4 regions of the Shewanella septentrionalis genome follow, and region 2 is predicted to be linked to each of the others. Evidence: predicted binding sites of a transcription regulator. Region 2 holds the regulator's gene; each other region holds the start of a gene.
What was found. The regulator sigma-54, encoded in region 2, starts transcription at its own class of promoters, with help from an activator protein. The targets are predictions, from matches to a motif close to GTTGGCACGNNNNTNGNNT.

Region 1: NE536_RS14685 (YggN family protein) is a predicted target of sigma-54. The motif match lies at 3,137-3,155, and genes of this name have one in related genera.
Region 3: NE536_RS00780 (flagellar assembly protein FlgT) is a predicted target of sigma-54. The motif match lies at 3,810-3,828, and genes of this name have one in related genera.
Region 4: flgF (flagellar basal-body rod protein FlgF) is a predicted target of sigma-54. The motif match lies at 3,670-3,688, and genes of this name have one in related genera.

Annotation. Positions count from the first base shown of each region.
Region 1 is NZ_JAMTCC010000025.1:1,787-8,968, forward strand. Features, by position in the region: gene NE536_RS14675 (DUF885 domain-containing protein) at 1-173, shown strand, start outside; gene NE536_RS14680 (LysR family transcriptional regulator) at 869-1,810, opposite strand; gene NE536_RS14685 (YggN family protein) at 2,260-3,081, opposite strand; gene glsB (glutaminase B) at 3,264-4,178, opposite strand; gene NE536_RS14695 (YggL family protein) at 4,178-4,504, opposite strand; gene trmB (tRNA (guanosine(46)-N7)-methyltransferase TrmB) at 4,558-5,274, opposite strand; gene mutY (A/G-specific adenine glycosylase) at 5,474-6,580, shown strand; gene NE536_RS14710 (oxidative damage protection protein) at 6,583-6,861, shown strand; gene NE536_RS14715 (YceI family protein) at 6,950-7,182, opposite strand, start outside.
Region 2 is NZ_JAMTCC010000011.1:47,012-54,193, reverse strand. Features, by position in the region: gene NE536_RS08200 (KpsF/GutQ family sugar-phosphate isomerase) at 1-920, shown strand, start outside; gene kdsC (3-deoxy-manno-octulosonate-8-phosphatase KdsC) at 920-1,471, shown strand; gene lptC (LPS export ABC transporter periplasmic protein LptC) at 1,468-2,028, shown strand; gene lptA (lipopolysaccharide transport periplasmic protein LptA) at 2,015-2,569, shown strand; gene lptB (LPS export ABC transporter ATP-binding protein) at 2,566-3,297, shown strand; gene NE536_RS08175 (RNA polymerase factor sigma-54) at 3,405-4,883, shown strand; gene hpf (ribosome hibernation promoting factor) at 4,912-5,199, shown strand; gene ptsN (PTS IIA-like nitrogen regulatory protein PtsN) at 5,202-5,645, shown strand; gene rapZ (RNase adapter RapZ) at 5,642-6,496, shown strand; gene NE536_RS08155 (HPr family phosphocarrier protein) at 6,483-6,758, shown strand; gene mgtE (magnesium transporter) at 7,099-7,182, shown strand, end outside.
Region 3 is NZ_JAMTCC010000001.1:164,427-171,608, reverse strand. Features, by position in the region: gene NE536_RS00800 (autotransporter outer membrane beta-barrel domain-containing protein) at 1-848, shown strand, start outside; gene NE536_RS00795 (chalcone isomerase family protein) at 861-1,421, opposite strand; gene NE536_RS00790 (DUF2947 domain-containing protein) at 1,711-2,190, opposite strand; tRNA gene NE536_RS00785 (tRNA-Arg) at 2,432-2,507, opposite strand; gene NE536_RS00780 (flagellar assembly protein FlgT) at 2,563-3,729, opposite strand; gene NE536_RS00775 (FlgO family outer membrane protein) at 4,009-4,641, shown strand; gene NE536_RS00770 (LPP20 family lipoprotein) at 4,638-5,087, shown strand; gene NE536_RS00765 (flagella synthesis protein FlgN) at 5,230-5,655, opposite strand; gene flgM (flagellar biosynthesis anti-sigma factor FlgM) at 5,658-5,981, opposite strand; gene flgA (flagellar basal body P-ring formation chaperone FlgA) at 6,057-6,764, opposite strand; gene NE536_RS00750 (chemotaxis protein CheV) at 6,970-7,182, shown strand, end outside.
Region 4 is NZ_JAMTCC010000001.1:155,769-162,950, forward strand. Features, by position in the region: gene flgJ (flagellar assembly peptidoglycan hydrolase FlgJ) at 1-284, opposite strand, end outside; gene NE536_RS00705 (flagellar basal body P-ring protein FlgI) at 302-1,393, opposite strand; gene flgH (flagellar basal body L-ring protein FlgH) at 1,405-2,079, opposite strand; gene flgG (flagellar basal-body rod protein FlgG) at 2,091-2,879, opposite strand; gene flgF (flagellar basal-body rod protein FlgF) at 2,890-3,633, opposite strand; gene flgE (flagellar hook protein FlgE) at 3,807-5,168, opposite strand; gene flgD (flagellar hook assembly protein FlgD) at 5,251-6,021, opposite strand; gene flgC (flagellar basal body rod protein FlgC) at 6,046-6,462, opposite strand; gene flgB (flagellar basal body rod protein FlgB) at 6,465-6,869, opposite strand; gene NE536_RS00745 (CheR family methyltransferase) at 7,012-7,182, opposite strand, start outside.

The sequences.
Region 1 (7,182 bases), on a different contig from region 2:
ATAAAGTGGGCATGATTAAGCTGCTGGAACTCAGACATAAAGCAGAGCAACAGCTTGGCAGTCAATTTGATATCCGCGACTTCCATACGCTAGTACTTGCTAACGGCGCATTGCCACTGGATGTGTTAGAACAACAAGTCGATCTCTGGATAGCCAGCAAGAAAAAGGCCTAATGCACTAATGCTTTAATGCTTTAATGCTTTAATGCTTTAATACCTAAGTACTTAGTCGTGAAGCACTGTTAACTTGCTTCACGACTAAAGCGACATAGGTGAATGCCTTAGCTACCCCCAATAAAAAAGCCACTCGAAAGTGGCTTTTTTATTGGTACCATTATCCCGTTAGATAACAGAACCCTTCTCACTGTGGGTCACTATATTTGTTGTATTAATTTATGCTTTAGCACTCGCCTTCACATCACTTAACACACAGTTGCGACTTTAGGGTACAGGGAGACAAAACTTGTGCCTAAAGCTGTAAACCATCAATAAAAAAATTACCTCAGCGATAAGGCTGAGGTAAACCAAAAACTAGGATGATGGTTTAAAGAGCCAACATTGTTTTAGTTCTCAAACTTCTGTTGGCTGTGATCCAAAACTGCATTAATGCCGACCTGTACACAAAAATTGAAAGGGGTCATTTCCAATAAACGTATAGGACTCAGGTCATTCCGAATCAACTGTTACCATTGTATTCAATTAAGAACAGAGTTCAAGGATGTTATAAAAAAGTGCTTTAGAACACTCTAAAAAATCATCAGCAAATGTACTCATAAACTCAATCTAAAGCATTGATTTTAAATAACCATAAAAGTACCTAATTAATTTAAAATCACATATAACCAATTTTGAGAACAATGTTTCCTATTTTACTGACGTTTACTGAATAATTCGACATAGGGCGCATCCCAATACGGCGGCGTTCCTATGTGATCTTTGATGAACTCGATAAAAGAACTGACCTTAGGTGCTAAGTGCTTACGACGGGGATAAACCGCCTGCAATGGCAGATGGTGGGTCAATTGCCAATCCTTCAGTAAAGGCACTAATGTTCCCTTGGCAATTTCATCTTCCATCAAATAACTTGCAAGATACACAACCCCAAGACCACTGATTGCAGCGGATTTTAATGCTGGCGCGTTATCCACCCTGAAATTGCCCGATACGCCAATTTCACAGTAATCATCGCCCTTCTTAAATTGCCACATGCTGTGCTCGTGCCACTCGCCTTGATAGACCAAACAATTGTGGTCAACTAACTGCTCAGGTCGAGTTGGCTCGCCATGTTGAGCAATGTAGCCAGGAGAAGCAACTAACAGGAATTGGCACTTCATCAGAGGTCTAGCAACCATGCCAAGCGGTAATTGCTCCGACATAGTTAACAATAAATCTAAGCCTTCACTCACTACATCTACTTTATGGTCCAGTAAGCTCACTTGTAGCTCAAGCTCAGGATGTTTTGCCATAAAGGATGGCAGCGCAGGAATGATATGCATCACCCCAAAGGATTGGGAAATCCCCACCTTGAGCACACCGCGAGTCGCATCATTTAAGTTATGCACGCTGGCTATCGCTTGTTCAGCGTCACGCAGCAGTTCTTCACCTTGCAGATACAGCAAATGCCCTGCTTCAGTCAGGCTTAAGCTACGGGTGGTACGTTGGATTAATTGAACACCAAGTCTATGTTCAAGATCGGCGACTTGTGTACTGACCTTAGACTTAGAGATCCCAAGCCTTCTTGCGGCGGCACTAAAACTACCAGCTCTGGCCACATGAGTAAAAATCGCAATAGGTTCTAACAGTTCTAACATGGAAGTCGCCTTAAGCTGTTTACGACAATGATATTAACTTTCGGTGAGTAGCAGTGGTTAGCGTAATCATCGCTTTAAAATAACCATAGCATTGATATCTCGCATTAAAGTGATATAACGCAGAGATTTAGACCGAAAAAGTCCACTAAAGTAGGGTGTTATATCTGACTGATATGCCAGCTTTTAATTATATTTTAAGAGTATACCAAATATTCGTCTCTAGACTGTAACATTCCGAACTAAATCGCTGCAAGCCAAGCCTAGACGCCACATCGACTTTATCCTCATAGCTTTCGCCACTAAGAATTAGCCAATAAAAAAGCCCCTAGGCGATAAATTGACTAGGGGCGTAGCATTCAAATTTGACTCATGCACAAGGAGATAGAAGTTATTGCAGTTAAAACTAAAGGCTATTCACAAAAACTATTAGTAAGGACGATTAACAAGAACTATTCACGCAGCTCCTTGGTTGAGTTTTGTGTCAACGCATAAGGCGCGAGTTCTGGTACCTCTTGGCGTAATTGATTTTCAAGCACTAACAGATTTTCAAATCGGTCGCACAAACGGTCAGCCTTAGCTTCCAATCCCTTAGATTGACTCTCAATTTGTTGCTCAATATCTTGGCCTAAGTTGTCAATTTTCTTGGAGAAGGCATCCATCTTGGCTTCAAAACTATCACCGTCACCCGACATGATTTGGCCACCTATAGTCATCATAATAGTGCCGACTGAGTTCTGAACAATTTGCTCCATTTCCTGCTCGAATTCGTCATTAAAGGTGTTCTGCATCGAGTCTTCCGTCGCACCTAAGTAGAAGCTATCGCCATGACGGTAAGCCACAGAATCAACGCGCTTTTGGACACCCGCCATCATTTCATCGAACTTAGCACCGGCCGCATCGCCCATTAAAGGGGTTAACGCCATGCTCACCGCTTGGGACGCTAATGCGACGGCCTCGTTCACGACTTCAATCACTTCAGGCACTTGCGTCGACACTTCATCGGCATATTGAGTCACTAACTTTTTTTGCTTATCGGTTAAGCTTACTTGTTTGCCTTCAACAAATAACTTATCGACTTCGATGCGATACTTTTCTGTGCCCTTCTCGCTCATGACTAATTTTTTAGGCTCAACCATTACGTCATAATTTAAAGAGACTTCACAGCGATCATCGACTTTAGGCTCGGTTTGCGCTTGCGCCAACTGTAGGCCAGATGTCCCTAGAATCACCCCGGATAAAGCAAATCCAGTTAATAACTTATTTAATTTCATGTTGTTCGTCCTTTAATCTGAATAATTCGATAAACCTAAACTACTGAATAGCTTATAGCAGGAGACGTGCCAACTTTATAACAATATGATTATGTTAGATTTAGGAAAGTTAGCACTAAAAGGTCATTAGCGAAATTCGCTAACTTTTAGTCTGATAGTGCTAATAAAAACGAGAGGTAAAGCTAGAAAATAGATCGGCCAAGACGCTGACTTAAATGCTCAAGCATGGCAGTGCCAGCAAGTGAATTGCCATTGCCATCGAGTTCTGGCGACCAAACACAAATCGACAGCTCCCCAGGAATAACGGCAATGATGCCGCCACCGACACCACTTTTACCTGGCATACCAACACGATAGGCAAACTCGCCCGCACCATCGTATAGGCCCGAAGTCGCCAACAGGGCATTAAGCTGCCGAGTTTGCACCTGAGAAATCAGCTCAATGCCATCCAAAGTCTTGCCGCGATTTGCCAAATACAACATGGCCTTAGACAAGTCAGCGCAGTTCATCTTTAAGGCGCAGTAATGAAAGTAGGTGCGTAGCACAGTATCAACATCGCCTTGAAAATTACCAAAGGACTTCATCAAATAAGCGATAGCCGCATTGCGCGCACTATGTTGATATTCTGAATCTGCCACTTGTTTATCGAAACACACTTTATCGTTTTGACTTAGTTGCCTAACTAACTCGAGCATTCTGTGTTTGGGCGCACCTAAACGACTCTGCAATAAGTCAGCAATCACTAACGCACCCGCATTGATAAAGGGATTACGCGGCTTGCCACGTTCTAGCTCGACTTGAACTAAAGAGTTGAATGAATGGCCCGAAGGTTCTTTGCCAACTCGGCTCCAAATTTCAGCTTCTTCATATAAAGTTAACGCTAAGGTTAAGCTGAAAACTTTGGAGATACTTTGAATCGAAAACGGCTCAAGGTAATCGCCCGCACCTAAGGTTTCACCATCTACAGTAGTGACGGCAATGCCTAATTTACCAGCATCAACGCTAGCCAGTGCGGGGATGTAATCTGCAACCTTTCCTTGGCCGAGCAAGGGTCGAACTTTGTCGACCACTTCCTCAAGTAATGCCAACTCGGGCATTAACCCCACCAAATGTCGTACAGTTCGCTAACTTCAACCTGAGACACTTTTTGGTTCGCCCAGAATGCCTTAACTGCAGCAATATCTTCTTCGGTACATTTGCCGATCGTTTGGGTTGCGATAATGCCTTCCCATTCGATGTGACCGCCGCCATGGAAACCTAACTTACGGGTTTCGATCACTTCATCGATAAATTTATCAACAGTTGCATCGATATCGGCTTCTGATACTGATGCATCAAAAGTCCAAGCCATATCAAAACCTAACACTTGGAATTCATCAACGCGCATTTTCTTACGTAAACGACGGCTACGATTAGTTGCCATAGTGACTTTCCCCGTTGTGTTAAAAAACTAATTAATCAATTGAAATATCTAGATTAAGCAATACGCTCAAACATCAGATCCCATACACCGTGACCCAGTCTATGGCCGCGGGCTTCAAACTTTGTCAGTGGGCGATGATCAGGACGCGGCACCACAGTGCCATCACTCGACTGGTTTTGATAACCAGGAGCTGCTTGCATCACTTCCAACATATGCTCGCTGTATTCTTCCCAATCGGTTGCCATATGGAACACGCCGCCAATTTTTAGCTTGCGACGGATCAATTCAGCAAATTCAGCTTGTACGATACGACGTTTATGGTGACGTTTCTTATGCCAAGGATCGGGAAAAAACAATTGCACTCGGGCTAATGAACCGTCGGCAATCGCATGCTCTAATACTTCCATGGCATCATGATGATACACACGTAAATTAGTCACACCCGCAATAGCGGCATCGCTTAAGCAAGAACCAACACCCGGTTTATGCACTTCAATACCAATAAAATTTTGCTCTGGTGCGTCTTTAGCCATTTGCACTAAAGAGGCGCCCATGCCAAAGCCAATTTCCAGCACAGTATCGGCTTCACGGCCAAAAACATCGCTCAGGTTCAGTGGAATTGGGCTGTAATCTAACCCCATTGTTGGCCACTGGCTTTCAATAGCTTGGGCTTGGCCTTTAGTTAAGCGACCTTCTCTTAGGACAAAGCTTCTGATCTTACGCAGATACTTGCCTTCTTCATTAAATTCAGCGGTAGTGACTTCGCTCATTTTTGCCTCGTCTAGTGGACAGCACCATCATAAAAGAAGGGCATTATCCAAAGTTCAACATACAGTGCAAGCACTAATGGGGCGAAAGTATACCAAGATTATTTGAGAGTGCGAATTTAGCAGTGATTTTCGGCTTTTTAGCCCTTATCCACTTGTCTTTGAGCTTGTCTAAGAAGATAACTGCCGCTACACTGCGCCGATGAAATCTACAGCCTCCTTCGCTACACGTATCGTCTCTTGGTACGACAATCACGGTCGTAAAACCCTCCCTTGGCAGCAAGATAAAACCCCATATAGCGTATGGGTTTCTGAAATCATGCTACAACAAACTCAGGTTGCGACTGTTATTCCCTATTACCTTAAATTTATGGCGCGTTTCCCCGATGTGTTAGCACTTGCTAACGCGCCAGATGATGAGGTGTTACATCATTGGACCGGCCTTGGGTATTACGCTAGGGCGCGTAATCTGCATAAAGCGGCCAAGATGATCCGCGACGATTATAAGGGACTATTTCCAACGGATTTTGAGCAAGTACTGGCTCTGCCGGGTATTGGTCGCTCGACAGCAGGCGCGGTATTGTCACTGTCTCTTGGCCAGCATCACCCCATTCTCGACGGTAACGTCAAACGCGTGTTAGCACGACACGGCGCTATCGCCGGTTGGCCGGGGCAAAAAACGGTCGAAGCGCAGCTTTGGCAGCTGACTGACACGTATACGCCGCAGCAAGATATTCAGAAATATAATCAAGCCATGATGGATATCGGCGCCAGTATTTGTACTCGTAGCAAACCTAACTGCGCCGCTTGCCCTGTAGCGATTGATTGCAAAGCTCAGCTGATTGGCCGACAAACCGATTTCCCCGGCAAGAAGCCTAAAAAAACCATACCGACCAAAGCGGCGTGGATGTTAGTGCTAATGCAAGACAACCAAGTGTTTTTAGCTAAACGTCCGCCAGCGGGAATTTGGGGCGGACTTTGGTGTTTCCCTGAGTTTGCCACCCAAGCCGCACTTGAAACTCATCTTGAAGAGCAAGGGTTTGCTGCGCAGCAACTCGAATGGCTAACTGGCTTTAGGCACACATTCAGCCACTTCCATTTAGATATTCAGCCCATGATGATTAACTTAGATAAAACTCATGGCGATAAAACCCACGGCAATAAACAGAGCGTGGGCGCGGTCATGGAACAAAATCAGTCTCTCTGGTATAACATAAGTCATCCTTCCAAAGTGGGACTCGCCGCCGCCACCGAGCGCGTGCTAGCCAATTTGGGATCACTCGTTCAATCCGCAGTCAGTAAGGAATAATCATGGCGCGTACAGTCAATTGCGTATATTTAAATAAAGAAGCCGACGGCCTAGACTTTCAACTGTATCCAGGTGATTTAGGTAAGCGCATTTTTGATAACATCAGCAAAGAAGCTTGGGGCCTATGGCAAAAAAAGCAAACCATGCTGATTAACGAAAAGAAACTCAACATGATGAATGTTGATGATCGTAAGTTTCTTGAAGAGCAAATGACCTCTTTCCTCTTTGAAGGTAAAGAAGTAGAAATTGAAGGTTTTGTGCCTGAAAAAGACCAAGATTAATTTTTGTCGTTCACTTAACGATAAAGCTTACAAAAAAAGCGCCTTTCGGCGCTTTTTGTTTATTAATCTCGTGAAGAATAACTGAGCGTTACTTACGCACGCCTTCAACCACAAGATCTAACTCAACATGGCTAGACGCTGGGCCTAAATCCATTTTGATACCGAAATCTTTCATCGCAAACGTGGTTGTGCCCGTAAAACCTGCACGGTAGCCACCCCATGGATCTTGACCTTCGCCCACTGCATGGGCATTGATAGCTAATGGCTTAGTGACACCATTTAAGGTTAAGTTACCGTTAATCACTAAGTCGCCATTACCTT
Region 2 (7,182 bases):
CAGCCCTAGACAATCTTTATCAATATGTTGATTCGGCCGAATTTGCAGAAGCTTGCGAGTTGATCCTTAACTGCACAGGCAAAGTGATTGTCATGGGAATGGGCAAATCGGGCCATATCGGTAATAAGATTTCTGCCACCCTCGCCAGCACAGGAACGCCCGCATTTTTTGTGCATCCGGGTGAAGCCAGCCACGGCGATCTCGGTGTATTAGCCGATAACGATGTGATTTTAGCGATTTCTAATTCTGGTGAGTCGAGCGAAATCCTCACCTTAATGCCCGTCATCCAACGTATGGGCGTGCCCGTTATCGCGGTAACAGGTAAACCCGAATCGAACATGGCGCGCTTATCTAAAGTACATTTATGTATTGAAGTCCCAGAAGAAGCTTGCCCACTTGGACTCGCGCCAACGTCAAGCACTACCGCGACCTTAGTGATGGGCGATGCCATTGCCATTGCGCTACTGCAGGCAAAAGGCTTTACCCGTGATGACTTTGCTATGTCCCATCCTGGCGGTGCTTTAGGGCGAAAGTTATTGTTAAAAGTCTGCGATGTCATGCATAGCGGTGATGACTTACCGCTCGTTAACCACGATATTTGCATCACAGAAGCCCTGTACGAAATTTCCAAAAAAGGCTTAGGCATGACGGCGATTATCGATGATCAGCGCAAGCTGGTTGGTATCTTCACCGATGGTGATTTACGCCGCGTTATCGATGCCGAAGTGAATCTACGTACTACACCCATCGCCGATGTGATGACCCGTAACTGCGTGACCATCACAGACGGTGTGTTGGCCGCCCAAGCGCTGCAAGTGATGGACTCAAAAAACATCAACGGATTAATTGTTATCGATAAAGACCGCCATCCAATCGGCGCTCTTAACATGCTAGACATGGTTAAAGCAGGAGTCATTTAATGCCACAGCAAGGATTTTACGGCCCAATCAGTGATGATGTGTGGCAACGCGCGCAAAAGATTAAACTGTTGATCTGTGACGTCGACGGGGTGTTTTCCGACGGTCGTATTTACCTAAGCAATAGCGGCGAAGAGCTAAAAGCCTTCCACACCCGCGACGGCTATGGCGTGCGCTCGATACTCACCAGCGGTTTTAATCTTGCGGTTATCACTGGACGTCAATCCAAAATCGTTGAAAACCGTATGACAGCCCTTGGCGTAACCCATATTTACCAAGGCGTAGATAATAAGTTCGAGCCCTATGAAGCATTGCTCGCACTCTATGGTGTCACCCCGGAAGAAGTAGCATATATCGGTGATGATATTGTCGATTTACCCGTGATGAATGTCGTCGGTTTAGCGGTCAGTGTGGCCGATGGTCATCCCTATGTGCGTCAGCACGCCCACTTTGTCACTACGCTCAATGGTGGCCACGGTGCACTGCGTGAACTCACAGATCTGTTGCTACTCAGTCAAAATAAATTCACTTCGGCCCATGGAATGAGTATATGAGTCGTGTGACACTCGCGATTATTGCTTTTTTTGGAACTGCATTAGTGCTGTATTGGCAAGTGCAGAACAAACACAGCGGTGATACCGATAATAGAGTTAAAGATCAGAATACCCCAGATTTCATCATTGAAGATCTGCGCAGTGTTGAGTTCAATGAACAAGGGCTAGTCAATAGCCGTGTGACGGCGAAACACATGGAACATTATGATTCAACGAATCAAACTTACTTTACTCAACCTGTTTATCTTGTTTATCCAGACCAAGGTAAAGCACAATGGCAACTCAGTGCAGATCAGGGCAAGCTAAACAAGGAAACGGGCAAGGTTGTACTCGAAAACAATGTTATTATTGATGCCATTAGCGCAGAAGAACCGATCCAGACCTTGTCCACCAGTTATCTGGAACTCGATCTCAATACGATGATAATGACCTCTGACCGTACCATTTACGTCACAGGGAAAGATTTTAATATTCAAGGCCAAGGCCTTTATGCCGACCTCAACGCGCAGGAAGTGAAATTGACCAGTCAGGTAGTAGGAACATATGAAGCAAAATAACGTATTACTTGCCAGCCTAATGCTAATAATGAGCATGAGCGCCTTTGCTAAAGTCGACGACCTAAAGCAGGAAGTTAAAATCAAAGCAGTGAGCCAAACGGCAGATATCAAGAACAACCAGATCATCTTCTTTGGTCCGGTGGAAGTTACCCAAGGCTCGATAAAAATCCAAGCAAATGAACTGCGTGCATTTTCTGCCGAAGGTGAAAATAGCAAAATTTTAGTGGCCACTGGTAACCCCGCAACTTACAGCCAAGTGTTAGACGATGGCCGTCCAGCCTCGGCGAGCGCGAAAGAAATTCGTTACGATATGGCAAGCCGTACCCTGACACTGAAAGGCCAAGCTTCGTTAGATCAAGCAGGTAGCCAAGTGACGGGTAATGTGATCCGCTATAACATCATCCAGCAAAAATTGATTGCAGAAAGCACAGGTAGTGGTGACGATCGCGTGATCACTATTATTCAGCCTGAAAGCTATCAAGATGATGCCAAACCAGACGCGCCAGCGGATAAACCTGTGAAAAAGCAGGACTCTAAATGACCCAAATCACCCTAAGAGCACAAAATCTGGCGAAGAGTTATAAGAGTCGCCAAGTGGTTAAAGACGTCAGTCTAACGGTAAAGACAGGTCAAGTTGTTGGACTGCTCGGCCCGAACGGCGCGGGTAAAACTACCACCTTTTACATGGTCGTCGGTCTGGTTAAGAGCGATAAAGGCCACATCTTTATCGACGATGATGATTTAACCGCAGATCCTATGCACCTGCGCGCCCGCAAAGGCATAGGTTACTTGCCACAGGAAGCCAGTATCTTTCGTAAACTGACCGTCCATGACAACATCATGGCCGTGCTGCAAACGCGTAAAGAACTAAAAAAAGAGCAAAGGGAAGAAGAGCTAGAGCATCTGCTTGAAGAGTTCCACATCACCCACATCCGTGACAGCCAAGGCATGTCATTGTCGGGCGGTGAACGTCGCCGTGTCGAAATTGCGCGGGCGTTAGCAGCAAATCCTAAGTTCATTTTGCTCGATGAACCCTTTGCTGGTGTCGATCCGATTTCGGTTATCGACATTAAAAAGATTATCGAACAGCTCAAAAGTCGTGGCCTTGGCGTGTTGATCACAGACCACAATGTCCGTGAGACATTAGATGTGTGTGAACATGCCTATATCGTGAGTCACGGAAACTTGATTGCCGAAGGAACACCCGCAGAGATCTTAGACAATCAGCAAGTTAGGGCTGTGTACTTAGGTGAACAATTCAGGCTATAGTTAATCAAGCGGAGCCAATGCAGGCAATTTATGCCACCATTGGACTCCACTCAAGATGATAACAAGCGACCTCATCCAACAATAATAACGTAGGGATCAGCGGTAACATGAAAGCGTCACTCCAGCTCAAACTGGGTCAACAGTTAACCATGACGCCACAATTACAACAGGCCATCCGTCTGTTGCAACTGTCGTCATTAGAACTGCAGCAAGAGATCCAGCAAGCCTTAGATTCTAATCCCCTTCTCGAGCTGGAAGAGGATCAATTCGACGCCACTAAAGACCCTGTAAACCAAACGCTATCCGATACGGATTTCAGTGAATCTAGCACCCTGCCGCCAGAAAAAGACAGCTCCACCATAGATACGGCAGAGTCGCTCACGAAAGAGTCCATGCCCGACGAACTCCCCATGGACACCACATGGGATGAAGTGTTCACCGCCTCTCCTAATTCTGGCCCCGGTGGCAGTCGTGAAGACGATATGCCCTTCCAAGGTGAGACCAGTGAAGGCTTGTATGAACACTTAGAATGGCAAAAAAACCTCACGCCGTTTTCTGAAACCGATTTAGCCATTGCCACCGCCATTATTGATGCCATCGACGATCAAGGCTATCTCACCCAAAGCACTGACGAAATCCTCGAAGCCATGGGCAATTCTGAGGTTGAGCTCGACGAAGTAGAAGCCGTACTCAAGCGCATTCAACATTTTGATCCCATTGGTGTTGCCGCCCGCGATTTAAGCGAGTGCCTGTTGATCCAACTGTCGCATTTCGCCGCTGATACGCCCAACCTAGAAAACGCCCGCATGCTGATCAAAGATCATTTAGATCTGATCGCCGCCCGCGATTTTAGATTGTTGATGCGTAAGACTAAATTAAAAGAGGATGAGTTAAGAGACGGCATCGCGCTTATCCAAACCCTCAATCCTCGCCCAGGTTTATTGATTACGCCCAACGATGACGAATACGTCATCCCAGATGTGTCTGTGTCGAAGAAAAATGGCCGCTGGGTGGTTGAGCTGAATCCTGACTGCATGCCAAAAATCAATGTAAACCAACATTATGCCTCGATGGCGCGCAGCACTAAAAGCCAAGCCGATAGCCAATTTATTCGTGGTCATCTGCAAGAGGCTAAATGGTTTATCAAGAGTTTAGAGAGCCGTAATGATACCCTGTTGAAGGTGGCGAACTGTATCGTCCAATATCAGCAAGGTTTCTTTGAATACGGTGAAGAAGCCATGAAACCTATGGTGCTGAACGATATTGCCGAAGCGGTAGAAATGCATGAGTCGACCATCTCAAGGGTGACGACACAGAAATACATGCATACCCCTAAGGGACTTTTTGAACTAAAATACTTCTTCTCTAGCCACGTCGGAACTGACGATGGTGGGGAGTGCTCATCCACAGCAATCAGAGCCTTCATTAAGAAACTGGTTGCAGCGGAAAACCAGAAAAAACCATTAAGCGACAGTAAGATGGCACAACTTCTGGCAGAACAAGGGATCAACGTAGCCCGCAGAACCATTGCGAAGTACCGAGAGGCTATGCTCATTCCGCCTTCTAATCAGCGTAAAAGTTTATAACCTACAGTGGATATCGGAGGACGTTTCTATGCAAATAAACCTGAGTGGACACCATGTCGAAATTACCGAATCGTTACGCGCATATGTAGAAGAAAAGTTTTCAAAACTTGAACGCCATTTCGAACAGATCAATAATGTGCACGTTGTGCTCAATGTCGAGAAAATGCAACAGATTGCCGAAGCGAGAATAAATCTTATCGGTGGTGAAGTTTTTGCTACTTCAGAGCATGCTGACATGTATGCCGCTATAGACGCCCTGATTGACAAGCTTGATCGTCAGGTTATTAAACACAAAGAGAAGTTAACAAAACACTAATAATGGAACTTTGTACCATACTGCGGCCGGAGTGCACTACCTGCGCCACTCCGGGCAGCAAGAAAAAGGTACTGGAACTCATCAGCGACTTAGTCGCTGCCCAGTACCCGACCCTCTCATCTCAAGAGATATTCGAAAGCCTAGTGGCGCGCGAAAAGATGGGGAGCACAGGTATAGGTAACGGCATCGCCATTCCACATGGTCGACTAGCCGATATAGATCAGCCCATTGCCATACTCATTAAGTGTGAAGAGCCGATAGCATTCGATGCTATCGATAAGCAACCTGTTGATATTTTATTTGCACTACTGGTGCCTGCTGACCAATGTCAGCAACACTTAAGTACCTTGTCTTGCATGGCCGAAAAGCTGAGCGACAAGCAAATATTAAAGCAATTACGCAAGACGCATGATGAAACGGAACTCTATCAGGTAATCACTGGATGAAACTGGTCATAGTGTCGGGCCGCTCAGGCTCAGGCAAATCTGTCGCCCTAAGGGTACTCGAAGATCTCGGCTATTATTGTGTCGATAACCTTCCCTTGCCCTTAATCGGCACTTTGCTTGAGCAACTCAAAGGCAGTAACGATCTCGTCGCCATCAGTGTCGACGTGCGTAACATGCCTGAGCAGGATAAAGTCTTAGTGAAGCAACTCGCGAGCCTGCCTCCTGATACTGAGTTAACCAGCTTCTTCCTCAATTCCAGCGATAAAATTCTGCTTAAGCGTTACAGCGAGACCCGCCGTTTGCATCCTTTGTCGAAGAGCCAAGTCTCTTTGCAAGAAGCGATAAAGCTGGAAGGGAAACTGCTCGAGCCTATGTCAAAACTGGTCGATCACTACATAGATACGTCGAATTTGAATATCTATGATTTAAGCGATCAAGTGAGACAAATTCTGCTCGGCAGCGTCGATAAAGAGTTAGTGATTAACTTCGAGTCCTTTGGCTTTAAGCACGGTATGCCAACCGAAGCCGACTTTATGTTTGATGTACGCTTTCTGCCTAACCCACACTGGGAACTGGCGCTGCGTCCATTGACAGGCTTAGATGAGCCCGTGGCTGAGTTCTTAAATCGTCAACCACTCGTGAATAAGTTCATCTGGCAAATCGAAAATTTACTGGAAACTTGGCTGCCGCATCTCGAGCGCAACAATCGCAGTTATTTAACTGTAGCGATTGGCTGCACGGGTGGACAACACAGATCGGTTTACGTCGCAGAGCAATTGGCTAAACGCTTTAGTAACGGTAAACATAAAGTTTATGCCCGCCATCGAGAGCTGAATAATGCCAAAGCTTGAACGTCAGATCACCATCTGTAACAAACTGGGATTACATGCCCGTGCCGCCACTAAGTTGGTGGTACTGGCATCCGAGTTTGATGCGACCATCACCTTAATACAAGGCGATAAACAGGCATCGGCCGCCAGCGTGCTTGGCTTATTGATGCTTGAGACTGGCATGGGTAAAACCATTAAACTTATCGCCGAAGGCCCAGATGCTGAGCCCGCTCTGGATGCCATTTGTGCCTTAATCGACGCTAAGTTTGACGAAGCCTGTTAGTTTGATTTCATACTCAGTGTTCCGCACAGGCACTCAGATCAGTACACATCACACTTAGCACTGCTTATTTGTGCAGTTCACATCTCGTTTCAAAAGCTTGGCGACATATTTGTCGCTCGACGGCACGAACCATAGGCGATTACACTAGCGAGCATTACCGCTGACTCACCTTAGTCTTAGCCGCCTTAATCTATGCGTAAAACGCATGACCTATGCCAGAGCGCTCTATCTGTGACTGAAGCATAGCTATCGCGAAGTCACCGCTAAGTCTCAGCCCTGCGCAAAGCAGCGCACTCTCGAACCAATTTGCCGCACAGTGGCGGACAACTATGGAGGACAAATGCCCGTAGATAATTCAGAAAACGATCACACCGGACATAGTCTCGACCAGTTAAACCAAGCGCTTAGCAGTGGCATGTTTGTG
Region 3 (7,182 bases), on a different contig from region 2:
CGGATAAACCTTCGCAGGAATACAAGCCTTTTAGATTAAGTGTCGCGCAGATCAGCACCCAGAGTGCCGAGGTTGCCAATGGTAATACTGAGCTACAAAGGGACAGTTTATTACTGAGTGCAGGGATGAATGTTCCGTTAAATCAGCAATGGTCTTTGGGCTTTCGTGTGGGTTACGACAGGCTGGATTATGATTGGCGCAATATCACGCTCACTGGTGCTAACAATGTCGCACCGCTGTTTGGTATCGACGGGCAGAATTGGGATCATATCAATCGTTACCGTGCCGGAGTGTCGTTAAATTATCGCATGGATAAACATTGGGCCTTCTTTTTAGCGCCGCAGATCCAATATGCCTACGCCGACACTGCATCGGCCAGCGAAGCCCAGAGTTACGGTGTTGTGGCATCTGCCATGTATGCATTTGATTCGGGGAATATGATTGGTGTTGGTGTCGCGTATCTTAATGATATCGATGAAGTTCGCACTGTGCCTTATCTCGCAATGCGCTGGCAGATAGATGAACATTGGGCACTCGCTAATCCTTTCCAAGCTGGTTTTAGTGGTCCTGCAGGATTAGAGCTCAGTTATCAATTCAATCCTGATTGGAATATTGGCTTTGGTAGTTCGCGTCGTACTGAGCGATTCCTGATCGAAGACGATGACACTGTAGTGGAAACGAACGAATGGGTGAGTTATCTGCGCGGTGGTTGGCGAGCAACGTCTGCAATAACAGTGAATCTTTACGCCGGATATTACTTTGATGGGGAGCTAGAAGTGACCGACCAAGCCGCGCTTGATATGGATAGCCAAGGCGCTGCGGCCTTGGATATCGAATTCAAATTCTAACGTTAATGTTAGTTATTTGCCTAGCATGGCCTCTTTGAGGCTTTTCTGGGCTGGCTTGTCACCTAGCCAAATTTTTAACAGTGCTTGACGGAACATTTCACCTTCGATGGTGGCTTGTTCCTGACCATTTTTATAGGCCGTCACGCCGCGGGCTTTATTGGCGACTAAGGTAAATTGGTCGCCTTCTTTAATTTCTTCGTTAAACAGCGCCATAAAGGCATCGATTTGCGGTTGAATATCGGCGGTATTATCTGCCGTCGCGTGCTCAAAACCTTCGGTGATCGCATCGCGCATTTTTTCTGAGGTGATCATGCCAGAGGTAATGTTAAGGCGGATTGCCGCAATCGGAGCATCGATAACCGCTGCTGTGCTACTCAAGGCTGCTGGCAAATACAGACTGCCCACATATAAATCCATAAAGAACTTACTGCGAACGCCCGCGCCATTGAGCTGTAATGCTTGGCTATCTAACGTCACAGTATCTGCGACTTGCACACCTGATACTTCTTTGGCCATTAATGTGTGGGGTAATAACAGCGCGCTTGCTAGGGTAAGAGTGGAGAGTAACTTCATAATACACCTCATTTTTCTATTTTAATTATTGGGTTTTAAGCAGATTTTTATGAGTATTTACAGCAGAAAGTTGACCCCAACTTCTCAAATACTCGGCACCGAAAATGGATGTTAATCTAAAGAAGAGGGGAGAGATAGGCTAATTGTGCCTAAGCATCATTCGAAAATGGTTAAATATGGCATACTCATCATTAAGTATGAGCATGCCTACAAGATGACTCATCGCGTTAAACTATTGATATAAAACTATCGGCGGCAAATCATCAGCGTTAGACTTTCTGCGTGAAAATTATCCGCGAGTGCCTAGCTTGTACTGACCACTCTGTTCGAACATCACAGCTTGTTTCTGTTTTGGTGAGATCAAAATTGGACCGTCGTCGAAGAAGAGAAAACACTTCCAATTACGGACGAACACATCCCAACGAGTTTCAATAATCTGATATTTTTCATAGCAAAAATAGACGGTTGTCTCATCGGGCCATTGTATAAACTCGGCTAACATGTCGGGTAAACTGCTCTCTTCACTATCCCAAGCACTCTGCCAATGATCTGTTTCCACCCAAGCATCAGCCTTCGCCGCCCAGTCTCCCTTAGTAAATTGCTCCGCACGACTACTCTTGTTACTGATCCATTGATTCCAGATTTCCATCGCATTTTTATCTGTTAACGGCAGGATATGCGCCTTGTCTTCGTCAGTGACAGGCAAGTCTTTGTTGTTGAAAATCCACTTACGGCGGTATTGTTCTAGCGGGATATAAGTGTTGGCCAAGCAAGCTCTCCTAGGTTGAGCCCTGAAGGCTCATCAAACATCAATGTGTCGGATTATACTGACTTAGCCAAGTTTAGGGAAATGGCGCAATGTGGCTATATCCTAGTATTGGATTTTATAGTAACGATTAAGAGAGCTGTTTTTTAAGGGGGATAGACAGAGGAAGCTGTAAATTGTGTTTCTGGAAATCATGCTTATCAGAAAACTCTTCAAGTGAAGTTGAAATCACATAAGCACTATCTGGTCTCTCCACAGGGACTCGAACCCCGATCGGCCGCTTAGGAGGCGGCTGCTCTATCCTGTTGAGCTATAGAGAGACGACAGTGATTATACTGGTTTTATCTCTGATTAAAAGGCTTATGATTTAGTTGCTTAAATCTTAAGCGCTATGTCGTTTATCTGCACATTGTAAGCTGCATTTTGGTCTAAAAGTACTGCTGTAGAGCTTTCTTCACTCACTTGTTCGATTTTTACCGTGGCTCGGCTTTTGGTTGCGACGGCGCGCATTTCATTGAGTCGATCGGGTAGGTTTTGCTGTAATACGACTTGGAATTTATCCCCGACACGAATGCCATGTTTACGGCCGAGATTTAAAATGATCCTGTCCGCTTGGCGGCTCACGACTTGGCCGAGTAAGGGTCTGCAATTGAGTGTGCTGTCTAAATCATGGGTAGCCTGTTGCATTAACTTAGTAATATTTTTGCCATAGGATGATCGCCAGAATCTGTCCGTATTCGGGGCAATAATGGCTTGTTCTTCAAATTCCCATGGCGCCGATGTGCTGTAGCTTTTACTCCAAACTTCTTCGCCACTGATCCCATGATAGAGGCTAAGTTTGAACTGGAATTGCCTGAGTGGAGCTTCATCCCAAAATCCTAGGAAGGTTGCCTGCACTGGCTCCATTGAGATATCCATAATTTGTGGTTGGAGGATATATTGGCTGTCGGTAATTTCACTGAGCCAGCTTGGGAGTCGATAACCGCGAATATCCACTAGATCTTGTTTAATATCGAGCAGCTCTTCAGCGTGAGTGTGGCTAAAACCTGTGGAAGAGTAATCTTCTATAACACTGCCTAATTTTTCGGAAATAACTTCTTCAAAGCCTGAAAGCTGTCCGTATCTGAGCTGAGTACGATCTTTAATTTGTGCTTGAGGGATTAGAATCGCAGCCTTTAATTGTCCATTTGGACACTGCTGCGTAGGATCATCATTTAGATCGAGTCGTAGGGACACATAAATTTTGTTTCCCTGGATTCGTTCGCTAACGAGTTGGATGCTGATGGCTTGGGCGTTGCGATTTATCGCGAAGTTATTCTGTGTAAGGTTTCCGTTAGAGGTTTGTTGTTCACTGGAGATTTGAATGCCCGTGCTTAATGTCGCGTAGCTAACGGCTTGATTAATCGCTTCTTCCCTTGCTTGAGCCGTATTACCATTGATAATAGTCGCTTCACCACTGGCTTCTATCCATTCGGCCCGAGTAGGCAAAGACAGCAGTGCAAGGCTCAAAATGATGAGCGAAGCTGAACGTGGTATGTGCATCAATACAATCCTTATCGCTAAGCTATTGGCGAGCTTGCTAATCGAGCCAGTTTCCTGACACTTAATCTAATATACCGACAAAGCAAATTTCATGCCTGACTAACGAGAGTTTTCGATAAAGTTTCCATTGGCGCAGTCGATATACAGCGTATGAGCATAATATTGTCGGGCTGGAGCAATTTTGGTCCGAAGATTGCTGGCTTTTGTTACTCACAAAAATGAGACGCGTAGAGTGTGAGTGATTTAATTGCCAGTACACCCACAGATGAGGTAAATCCAATGCTAAAGCGTGTGATTATTCCCTTAACATTACTGATGTTAGGTGGATGTGTGGCTAAATCGGTTACACCGCCCAAGCCGAGTTTAGTGGATGGCAATGGGTTGCCGCCAACGGCAGTGATCAACCATTTAGCACAGCGAATTGTGACAGAGCTCGTTAAGCAAAATGATGCTCTGCGTTCTGATCAACCAATTGTTGTCGCAACCCCAGTATTAGTGGGTGACATGAATGGCACAAATGCGTTGGCGCAGCAGTTACAGCAAGGATTAATGACGTCGCTCCATAGCTTTCAGTTTAATGTAGTGGATTTAAATTTAGCTGATGGCTTGAGAGTGACGGCTAATGGGGATTTTATTTTGACGCGAGATTGGCAACAATTGTCGAAAAATCTTCCCGTTGAGCATCTTGTTGTATCGACTATGAGCCCCGTTACCAATGGTATGGCGATCAATACTCGGATTGTGAACATAAGTAACAATCGTGTGGTATCGGCCTCTCAAACTTTTGTGACTCAAAAAGAGTTGGCAAACTACATGCAGCCTTCGGAGCAAATTGTGTCACAAAATGGCATCTTATATCGTCAGGCGAGTCCAGGCATGAATGAAGTCCGTGTTTTAGGAGATGGAAAATGAAACGCTACTTTTTAGTTATTGCGGCGCTAATGCTAACTGGCTGCGCTGCTAAAGATAGATATGTGCAATGGGAAGATGTGCCGCCGCCGAGTTTTCCTAAGTTAACGGCCATAGGATATGCGCCCTTAGCGACTCAACCGGCTAAAGAGCAATCACAAAGAGTGTTGATGGCCATGCAAGCATCAAAAATTGTGGCCTATCGTGAATTAGCAGAACAAGTTTATGGGCAGAAAATAACGGCAAACAGCAGTGTCAGTGATTGGATGTTGACGGACGATAATGTTAAAGCGTCGGTGTCTGGTGTGATCCGTGGGGCGCGGGTCGTTAAGAGTTATCCAGCTGGCGATCATTATGTCACTGAGTTAGAACTGGATTTTTCACAGGTATGGGCGCTGTATCAACAACAGAGTCGTCCACAGCGAGTGAAAGAAGTCACGTATTTCTAGTCATTTCTACATGACTCTATTGAGCCGCGTACTATGCGAGTAGTTATGCGGCTTTTCTTTTTCTGCACAAGTATCAAAGTCTAATCTTTAATCAAAGCAGAGCTTAGACGCGGGAAATACAGAGTGGAAATTGATGCGCCTGTTAGGCCTTTAAATCATTGCCTAAACTTGAGATAGTTGAGGTCTTGCCTTTATCGTTATACGTAAGGCTGGAGGCGTTTCTGCTAGCTTGTAAAGCTTGAGCGAAGCGATTCAGGCTGGCTAAATTCATCTCAATTAAACTGGCATTTTGATCGTTCAGTTCTTTGCATTCAGTTAATGCGTCTTTGACAACGGCCATTTTATGCACGAGTTCACTTTGCTGAGTGAGTTGAGACTTATCAGTGTGGTTTGCCAGAATATCGTCATTAGTCTTGAGTTCTTTCAGACATTGTGATTTTTCGTTAGCAAGAGAAAGCAGTAAATCGGCGTTTTGGTCAACCAAAGCGCCTTTTTCCTTGAGTATGATTTGCTTAAGAACAGCCAAATGGGCGTGTTGTAGATCTACCAGTTTAGCTATTTCAGTCATAGTTACTCTTTATTCAAGTCATTAAGTTCGGCTTCAAAACTTGCAATATTGGCAGCCAACTTTTCAGGGTCAATTTTATAGCGGCCTTCGGCGATAGCCTGTTTAATTTCGGCCACTTTCTTTTGATCAACTTCAGGAAGGCTCGCCATTTTAGTCTGAGCTCCTTGAAGTTGTTGCGCTTGCGCTGTAATCACCACTGAGTCGCTTCTTTGTGGTGTTGTCGATTTTGTGGCAACTTGAGCAGATTGATCGCTGCTAGTTTTAGTTGCACCTGAACGAACTTGTGTGGTCGTTGCAGTGTTGAGTTTGCTAATATCAATTGCCATTTTCGGCTCCAGCGTCGTGTGTACGGGATTTCTTAACTGGGGTATCGGCAGCTTATAAAAAAGCTTTAGATTATTTTACATTCTTACTTCAACTTCGCCAATGCCCGTGACTATAGCATCTAGTTCTTTGTTTGAACTGCTATTTTTAACTCTGATCCGATCGCCTTTATTGCCATCCTGTAGGGCTTCGCCCGCAGTTTTGAGCTCGAAGGAGTTAGAACGAACATAAATAGATACCGAGTCGTTTTTACACACAAAGCATAAGTTATTGCTCAATATAGGATAATCCTTCGAGACGCGTCGTTTGACTCGCACACCAGCTAATTTACTTGGGTCATCAAATTCAGCGCCTCGTAAACTATTTTGCTCAATGTAACGGATTTCAACTTGGCTAGGGGAGATGAGTTCGCCAGGCGCTAAGGTTTCAGTTGTGACAACAACGGGGAATAAAATATCCACTCTAACCGAGATATAAATCTGCCAAGGGTAAGCGAGCTCTTGCGTATTGCAGCTGACTTTTAGGGTGTTATTACGGCTAATTTCCCTGTCACTAGCCAATTCAACCTGAATTGGCGACGAACATAGTGACGGCAGCATTCTTGCGTCAACTATTTGCGGCGAAATATCGACTTTGGCATTCGCTGGCACGGATATCTTTTCTGAAATAAGCGCTTTAGCTAATTCTGAGATGGCCGATACGGTGGGAACAATAGGCTCTGCACTCGCAAAAGCGGGCATGAAGAGGGCGAAAACACTAAAAAAACAGACTAAATTTACTTTCATAATGAAGAGACTAGCTTGTAACGCCAGAATGCACCTATACTTTTATCAAGTTCGAAGCTGACCACTGTAATAATATTTTGCATCACTGTCAGAAGATTGACTCAGTTTCGACTATGTTTATCGATAGATAAGACGTAAGCAATTAATATGCCTATACTCAAACGAGTCATAGGGCCGTACATAAACAGAACAACAAGGCAGAGTTATGTCGAGTATTCTTGATTCAGTCAACAAACGAACCCAGCTCGTTGGTCAAAACCGTTTAGAATTGCTGCTTTTTAAATTAAACGGTCGTCAACGGTTTGGGATTAACGTGTTTAAGGTGAAAGAAGTACTGCAGTGCCCGCCACTGACAACTTTGCCTAAACTTAATCCTTATGTTAAAGGTGTCGCGCATATTCGCGGTACGACTATTTCA
Region 4 (7,182 bases), on a different contig from region 2:
ATCATATCGGCAAGGCCCAATACACCTTTGTCAGATAAATCGACCGATAACTGCTGATCGCGCATCTGCTCGTAAAACTGAGTGTATTGGCTATTGAGTGGACTATCAGACTGAAAAACCGCATTGGCATCGCGCATACTTTTCATCAGCATTTGCACGAAAATACCTTCAAATTGTTGGGCGACCTTTTTCAAGGCGCCCTTCTCATCTTTCTGAGCCTGAGCGCGGAGTGAATCTAGCCCGCCCAGGTCAAGAAAATGTGATGAACTTGAAAGCTTTTCCATGATTTTCCCGACAGAAATTAGATGATGATAAGTTCACCATGCAAAGCTCCTGCCACTTTTAATGCTTCAAGTATTGCTAACACATCTGAAGGGGCTGCACCGACTAAGTTAACAGCTCTAACCAGCTCATCCAGCGTAGTGCCTGGATTAAACATAAACATACGACGGTCACTTTCTGTCGCTGTGATCGTACTATTACTCGTGACGGTTGTTTGACCATTTGCCAACGCGTTAGGCTGCGAAACCTGTGTCGCCTCCGCAATAGTGACAGTCATGCCGCCATGGGTAATCGCCGCAGGGAGTAAGCGTACGTTTTGCCCAACCACTATGGTTCCAGTACGTGAATTAACGATCACTTTGGCAGATTCCTCTGCGGGAACAACATCGAGGTTTTCAAGCGTTGCTAAAAAGGAGACCCGTTGTGATACATCACGTGGAGCTGTTACCTGAACAGACGTCGCATCTAAAGGACGCGCCATATCAGGACCTAATAGATCATTGATCGCATCGGCCATGCGCTGCGCAGTAGAGAAATCCGAACGACGTAGGTTAAACGTCAAATAATCGCCAGTTGAAAATGGGGTTGCCACACTACGCTCAACAATCGCGCCATTGGGTATACGACCTACAGTTGGCGTATTTTGAATCACCTTTGAACCATCTAAACCATCGGCACTAAAACCACTCACCACTAAGCTGCCTTGGGCTATGGCATACACATTACCGTCTACCCCTTTCAAAAAGGTCTGTAATAAGGTGCCACCGCGTAAGCTTTTGGCTTCACCTAAGCTAGATACCGTCACGTCAAGATCTTGACCAGGTTTGATAAAGGCGGGCATATCCGCGTGTACGGCTACCACTGCAACGTTTTTAATTTTCGGTTTGACGTTGTCAGGAAGATTAATCCCAAAGTTTTTGAGCATAGTCATAAAGGTCTGCTCGGTATAACTGGTTTTTTCCCCCGTTCCCGGTAAACCGACCACTAAGCCATAACCAATCAACTGGTTACTACGCACACCTTGCACATTGGCAATATCTTTAATTCGTTCAGCCTGACTAGGTAGAGAAAACACTAGCATGGCAACGGCTAACACCAGTTTATATTTCATGATACGACTCCTTAGAAGGGCCACCAGTCGCTCATAAAGAACTGGCTTAACCAGCCCACTTTTTGAGCATCTGCGAAAGTGCCTGTGCCACTGTATTGGATACGGGCATTAGCCATTCGCGTTGAATCGACAGTGTTATCGGGTTTAATGTCCTGCGAGCGAACGAGACCTGTGACGCGAATAAACTCATCACCGTTATTGATTGAGATCCATTTTTCGCCGCGGATCACTAAGCTGCCGTTATTCAACACTTGCATCACGTTTGCCGAGATGCTGCCATCTAAACTGTTGCTCTGATCCGCATCCGATTCACGTTTAGTGTTCATGCTATCTTTATAACGTAAATCAATTGGCACTCCGCCAATAGACACGTTACTGCCACCGGCAAAAATGGGGTCTAAAGTCATGTCGGAGCCTTTTTTAATCTGATTGCCTGCACTCTTCTTAGCTTGAGTCGACTCTTTCAAAACGATAGTGATAATGTCACCCACTTTGTGAGCACGAATATCCGAATACAAGCTAGATGCTTGACTGTCTTGATAAATAGAACCAGTCGCGGCAATTTTTGTTGGCGGAGCCTCTGGGTATACCGGCGCGTAAAAGGGATCATCCGCAAGGGGTTTCTTTTGCGTCGAGCTACAAGCTGCAAGCAATAACGCGACGGCCAACACAAGATATCTAGCCATGATGTTTGCCTCTATAAATTCTGAGTCACATAAGACAGCATCTGATCTACCGCTGAAATCACTTTGGAGTTCATCTCGTAAATGCGCTGACTTTCGATAAGGTTCACCAGTTCCTCGGTCACGTTCACGTTAGAGGTTTCTAAGGCGCCTTGACGAATTGCACCCATGCCATCTAACGAAGCGGTACCTTGAATGGGCGTACCACTGGCACCAGTTTCCGTATATAAGTTTTGTCCCATAGGATCTAGACCCGATGGATTAATAAAATCCGTCATAGTCAACTGACCCACGACTTGGTTCTCAGCGGTACCCGGCGTTTTTACTGAAACTTCACCCTCTGCTGAAACGGTAATACTGGTCGCATTATCAGGAATAGTGATCGCGGGTTGTAGCAAATAGCCAGAACCTGGCGTCACAATCTGACCCGTATCGTCTAAGGTAAACTGACCGTTTCGGGTATAGGCCGCAGTACCATCGGGTAGCTGGATTTCAAAAAAGCCGGGACCTTCAATCATGAGATCCAGTGAGTTATCCGTCGTCAGCATGTTACCCTGAGTAAACATTTTTTGAGTAGCGACGACTTTCGTACCCGCACCTATGTTTAATCCGTTGGGTAGCTTAGTGTTAGATGCACTAACACCACCTGCTTGGTTAACTGTTTGATAGAGTAAATCTTCAAATACTGCGCGGCTTTTTTTGTAGCCCACAGTGCTAGCGTTCGCTACGTTGTTTGAAATCACTGAAATATCAGTTTGCTGTGCGTCTAAGCCAGTTTTACTAATCCATAACGCCGGATGCATAATCTATCTCCTAACTAATACGCATTAATGAAGATGAAGCGCGATCATTCTCTTCCGCGGTTTTCATCATCTTGACTTGCAATTCAAACTGGCGCTGAAGATCAATCAAAGACACCATTTCATCAACAGGGTTAACGTTACTGCCCTCTACGGCACCACTTTCAACTGCGACGAAAGGGTCTGCTGGTGCTGCTTCACCTGACATTTGTCGAAATAATCCATCTTCACCACGCATCATCTGCGCATTGCCGGGATTGACTAACTTCAATCTCGCCACTTCTTCTATCACTTCAGCAGTCGCCCCTTGAGGGCGAACAGACACTATGCCATCCTGTGAAATTGACACTTTATCAATAGGTAATGGCAGCACTATCGGACCAGCGTCCCCCATTACGGGATTGCCTCTGTCGTTATACAACATGCCCGTCGCATCGAAACTGAGACTACCTGAACGGGTATAAGCTTCACTGCCATCTTTCGCCTGAACGGCAAACCAGCCATCGCCTTTAATGGCAACATCGAGATCCCGTCCAGTGGTTTTTATCGGACCAGAGCGAAAATTAGCTGACGGAGATTCTGTCATCGCAAACACCCTTGAAGGCAACCCTTCACCGAAGGCTTGCATCGATCTGGCCTGTGCCATATCTGATTTAAAACCATCGGTATTAGCGTTGGCTAAGTTGTTCGCACGGAGCGCCAGCTCATTCATATTTTGCTTGGCACCACTCATGGCGACATAAAGGAATTTGTCCACAGACTGCTCCGTCAAATTTTCTACATGACAATAGCAAAGCAAGCATCATGCCAACAAAATTGACGTTTAATTTACTGATAGAATTGAAGAATAGGAAAATGAAGTGAATTGACAGCTAGATAAAGGCTAAGTGTTGCCACTGGCGGCAACACCTTAGTCAAACAATGTAATGATTAGCGGATTTGTAATACGGTTTGTTGCAACGTGTTGTTCACTTCAAGGGTACGAGAGTTCGCTTGGAAGTTACGCTGCGCAGAAATTAAATCAACCAGTTCAGTGGTCAAATCGATGTTCGATTGCTCTAACGCCGATGAACTGATGCTACCAAAAGTACCACTATTTGCCTGACCCGCTAACGCTGGACCTGAAGCTAAACTGGCTTTCCACGACGTATTACCCACTTGCGTTAAACCTTGTTCGTTAGCAAAACGAACTAAAGCAACCCGTGCTAAAGGCACGGTTGAACCATTAGAATAACTCGCGGTCACTAAACCATCTTCGCCGATTTCAACGTTAGTTAAGCGACCTACAGTCGTACCATCTTGCGTCAACTGAGTTGCACCAAAAGGAGCAGCATATTGCGTTGGGGCATTAAACTTCACAGTCAACTCTTGAGTACCATCGGCACCAGCCCCTAAAACACCCGCACCACTGACGCCCAAAGTCTCAGTCTTGACTATAGCAGGATCGCTACCTGTGTAGACACCAACAGAATTGAATTTGAGTACAGAGCCTTTCCAACCACCAGCAGTTTGAGCCGTGCCCGTTGCATCAGGTGTACCATCGCCTGTGGTATCTGTTTGATAAGTACCAGCAGGACCAGCTAGATCGACTTGCTTTCCATCAACAGCATAGTAAGCCACCCAATTGTTCTCACCATCGTACGAACCATCTTTGGGCTTAACAAAATAAGTGGTCATAATATGCGGCTCACCGAGTGAGTCATAAATTGTCATTGATGTAACGCTATTGTAGGTTTTTGCATCTAGAGGATCGAATGCCGCGGGGTCGAGTGCACTTTCCTTAGCATTTAAGTTCATTTGCAAAGTAACATTCTCAGTCTTTACAGGGCTACCTGCAGTGTCTGGTATTTGTACCGGCTTAGCCGTCGTTAAACTCACTGATGTTGAGTTCCCATCTTTATCCACTGGGAAAGTTTGCAAATAATTACCAGAAGAATCAACCATGTAATTATTTTTATCGACCGTAAATGCTCCAGCACGGGTAAACGAGTGGTCTAATGTACCCAGTTCAGAGGCTGTAACGAAAAAGCCACCCCCTTTAATCGCCATATCAAGGGAGTTATTCGTCAACTGTAAGCTACCTTGATGGAATTGCTGCGCCACTTTACTCGTAGCAACACCACCACCCACGGCAGTTTTAGCATTTGAAAAAATAGAATTAGCGTAAACATCCGCAAATTCAGCTCGGGATTCTTTAAAGCCAATGGTGTTCGCATTAGCAATGTTATTCGCCGTAGTGTTTAAATCTTTCTGCGCGGCAGAAATGCCACTCAATGCAATGTTAAACGACATAATTCACCTCTACATTTAACTCAATTCATTTATGAGCGATTTACGCCCAATTCGGATGCTGCAAAAATTCTTTTATACAAGCTTAGGTTTCAGACACAGCTAACACATCGGTTAACTTGATGCCCATACCGCCTCTCAAGTTAAGAATCGCGCCAGTACTGGCCGTACCGAGAGAAACGCTGGTCACATGAGCATAGGTCGAGACTGGCAATTCTTGGGATTTCCCATCCACTAAACCACTCGCCTTGATCGTATAGTTACCTGCGGTTACAGGTTTTCCATCTTTATCGAGGCCATCCCAGTTAACATCGACATTCCCCCCCTTACTGCCATCAACTTTAAAGGTGGTCACAACTTGGCCTTTCTCATCCTCAACACGTACAGTAACTTCAGGAATTTTTGCTGGCGTGCTAATCACACCTTTTATTGTTGGGCTTTCAGCTGAAATGTTACCTGTATCAGTTGGGATCAACACCTTGCGACCAACAAGTCCTGATGCCTGTAATGCTTGGCTTGATGTCATAACACCGTTTAAATTAACGATTTCCTTATTCAACTTAGTAATACCATCAACCGTCGAGAATGATGCCATCTGCGCAATCATTTGGTCGTTGTCGACGGGCTTAAAGGGATCTTGCATCGATAACTGTTGGCTTAATAACGAGAAAAAGTCATCTTGAGTTAACTGTTGGCTTTTCGCTTCCGGTACTATCGAATCTTTTGGCAGACGTATGCCATCAAGAAACGGATTGCCCGTTGAACTAGTTGATGAATTGGTCGTAACGGCATTTGACTGACTCTTATTTTGAGCCGTCTGCGCCGATGCTTGGTTAATTTGATTAATGAGGCTCACAGCTTACCTCCTAAGTAACACATGTTATTTACCCATCCCAAGTGTTTGTTGCAGCATAGACTTAGCTGCTTCAGCGACCTGAACATTCATTTGATATGAGCGCGAAGCAGAAATCATATCTGCCATTTCTTCCATGACATTAACATTCGGTTTATAAATAAACCCGTCCGCATCCGCCATTGGATGATCGGGCGAATATTCTTTTAGTAGTGGTCGATCACTTTCAACAATACCTTTTACCGCAACACCTTGTGAGGCTTGTTGCTGGCTTTGCGCTTTAGCCATTTCAGCTTCAAAAATAGGATGACGGGAACGATAGGTCTTATCTACGCTACTCGAGACGGAATCAGCGTTAGCTATGTTACTCGCGGTGGTGTTTAGCCTGACCGATTGAGCAGACATTCCCGAGCCAGCAACATCAAATATGCTAAATAAACTCATGATTAATCCCCTCTCAACGCTTTCTTCATGCCACTAAACTTACTATCTAAAAAACCTAGCGACATTTGATATTCAAGTGCATTTTGCATGAATGCCGATTGTTCCTGTTGGATATCAACAGTATTACCATCACCGGTATCGGGTTGATTTGGCACACGGAACTTAACAAATTGACCAGTCAACTCAGCAAGACCAAAATGCTTGTCTGTCTCTTGCATTTCAAGACTATTACGCTGCTGTTGTTGGCCACGGGCGGCCTGCATTGCCGCAGAAAAATCAACATCGCGGGCTTTATAATGTGGCGTATCGGCGTTAGCGATATTGCTCGAAATGACTTCAGCTCGCTGCGCTCTAATACCGAGAGTGTACTGATGCACACCCAGTGCATTATCAAAATTGATCGCCATAAAATTGCCTCCTCGTGTTACTCACGGAAACAAAGCAATTCATGTGCCAACATCAGGAGACAATGAAAATAACAATTAGGATAAGCAAGTGATGGGTAAAAAATTACCGACAAATGTCGGTAATTTCTTTAAAGCTGTAGACTTAAGTCTTTTTCTGGTAATAAATCCCTGGGTTACAACGGACCATATCAAATTCGTCCGTTAAACCAGCGATAGATTCGGAAGCACCAAGAAATAGAATACCTTTTGGATTAAGAGCGGCAGCGAATTGCCGCAAAATTTTTGCCTTTGCCTCAGGCGCAAAATAAATCAG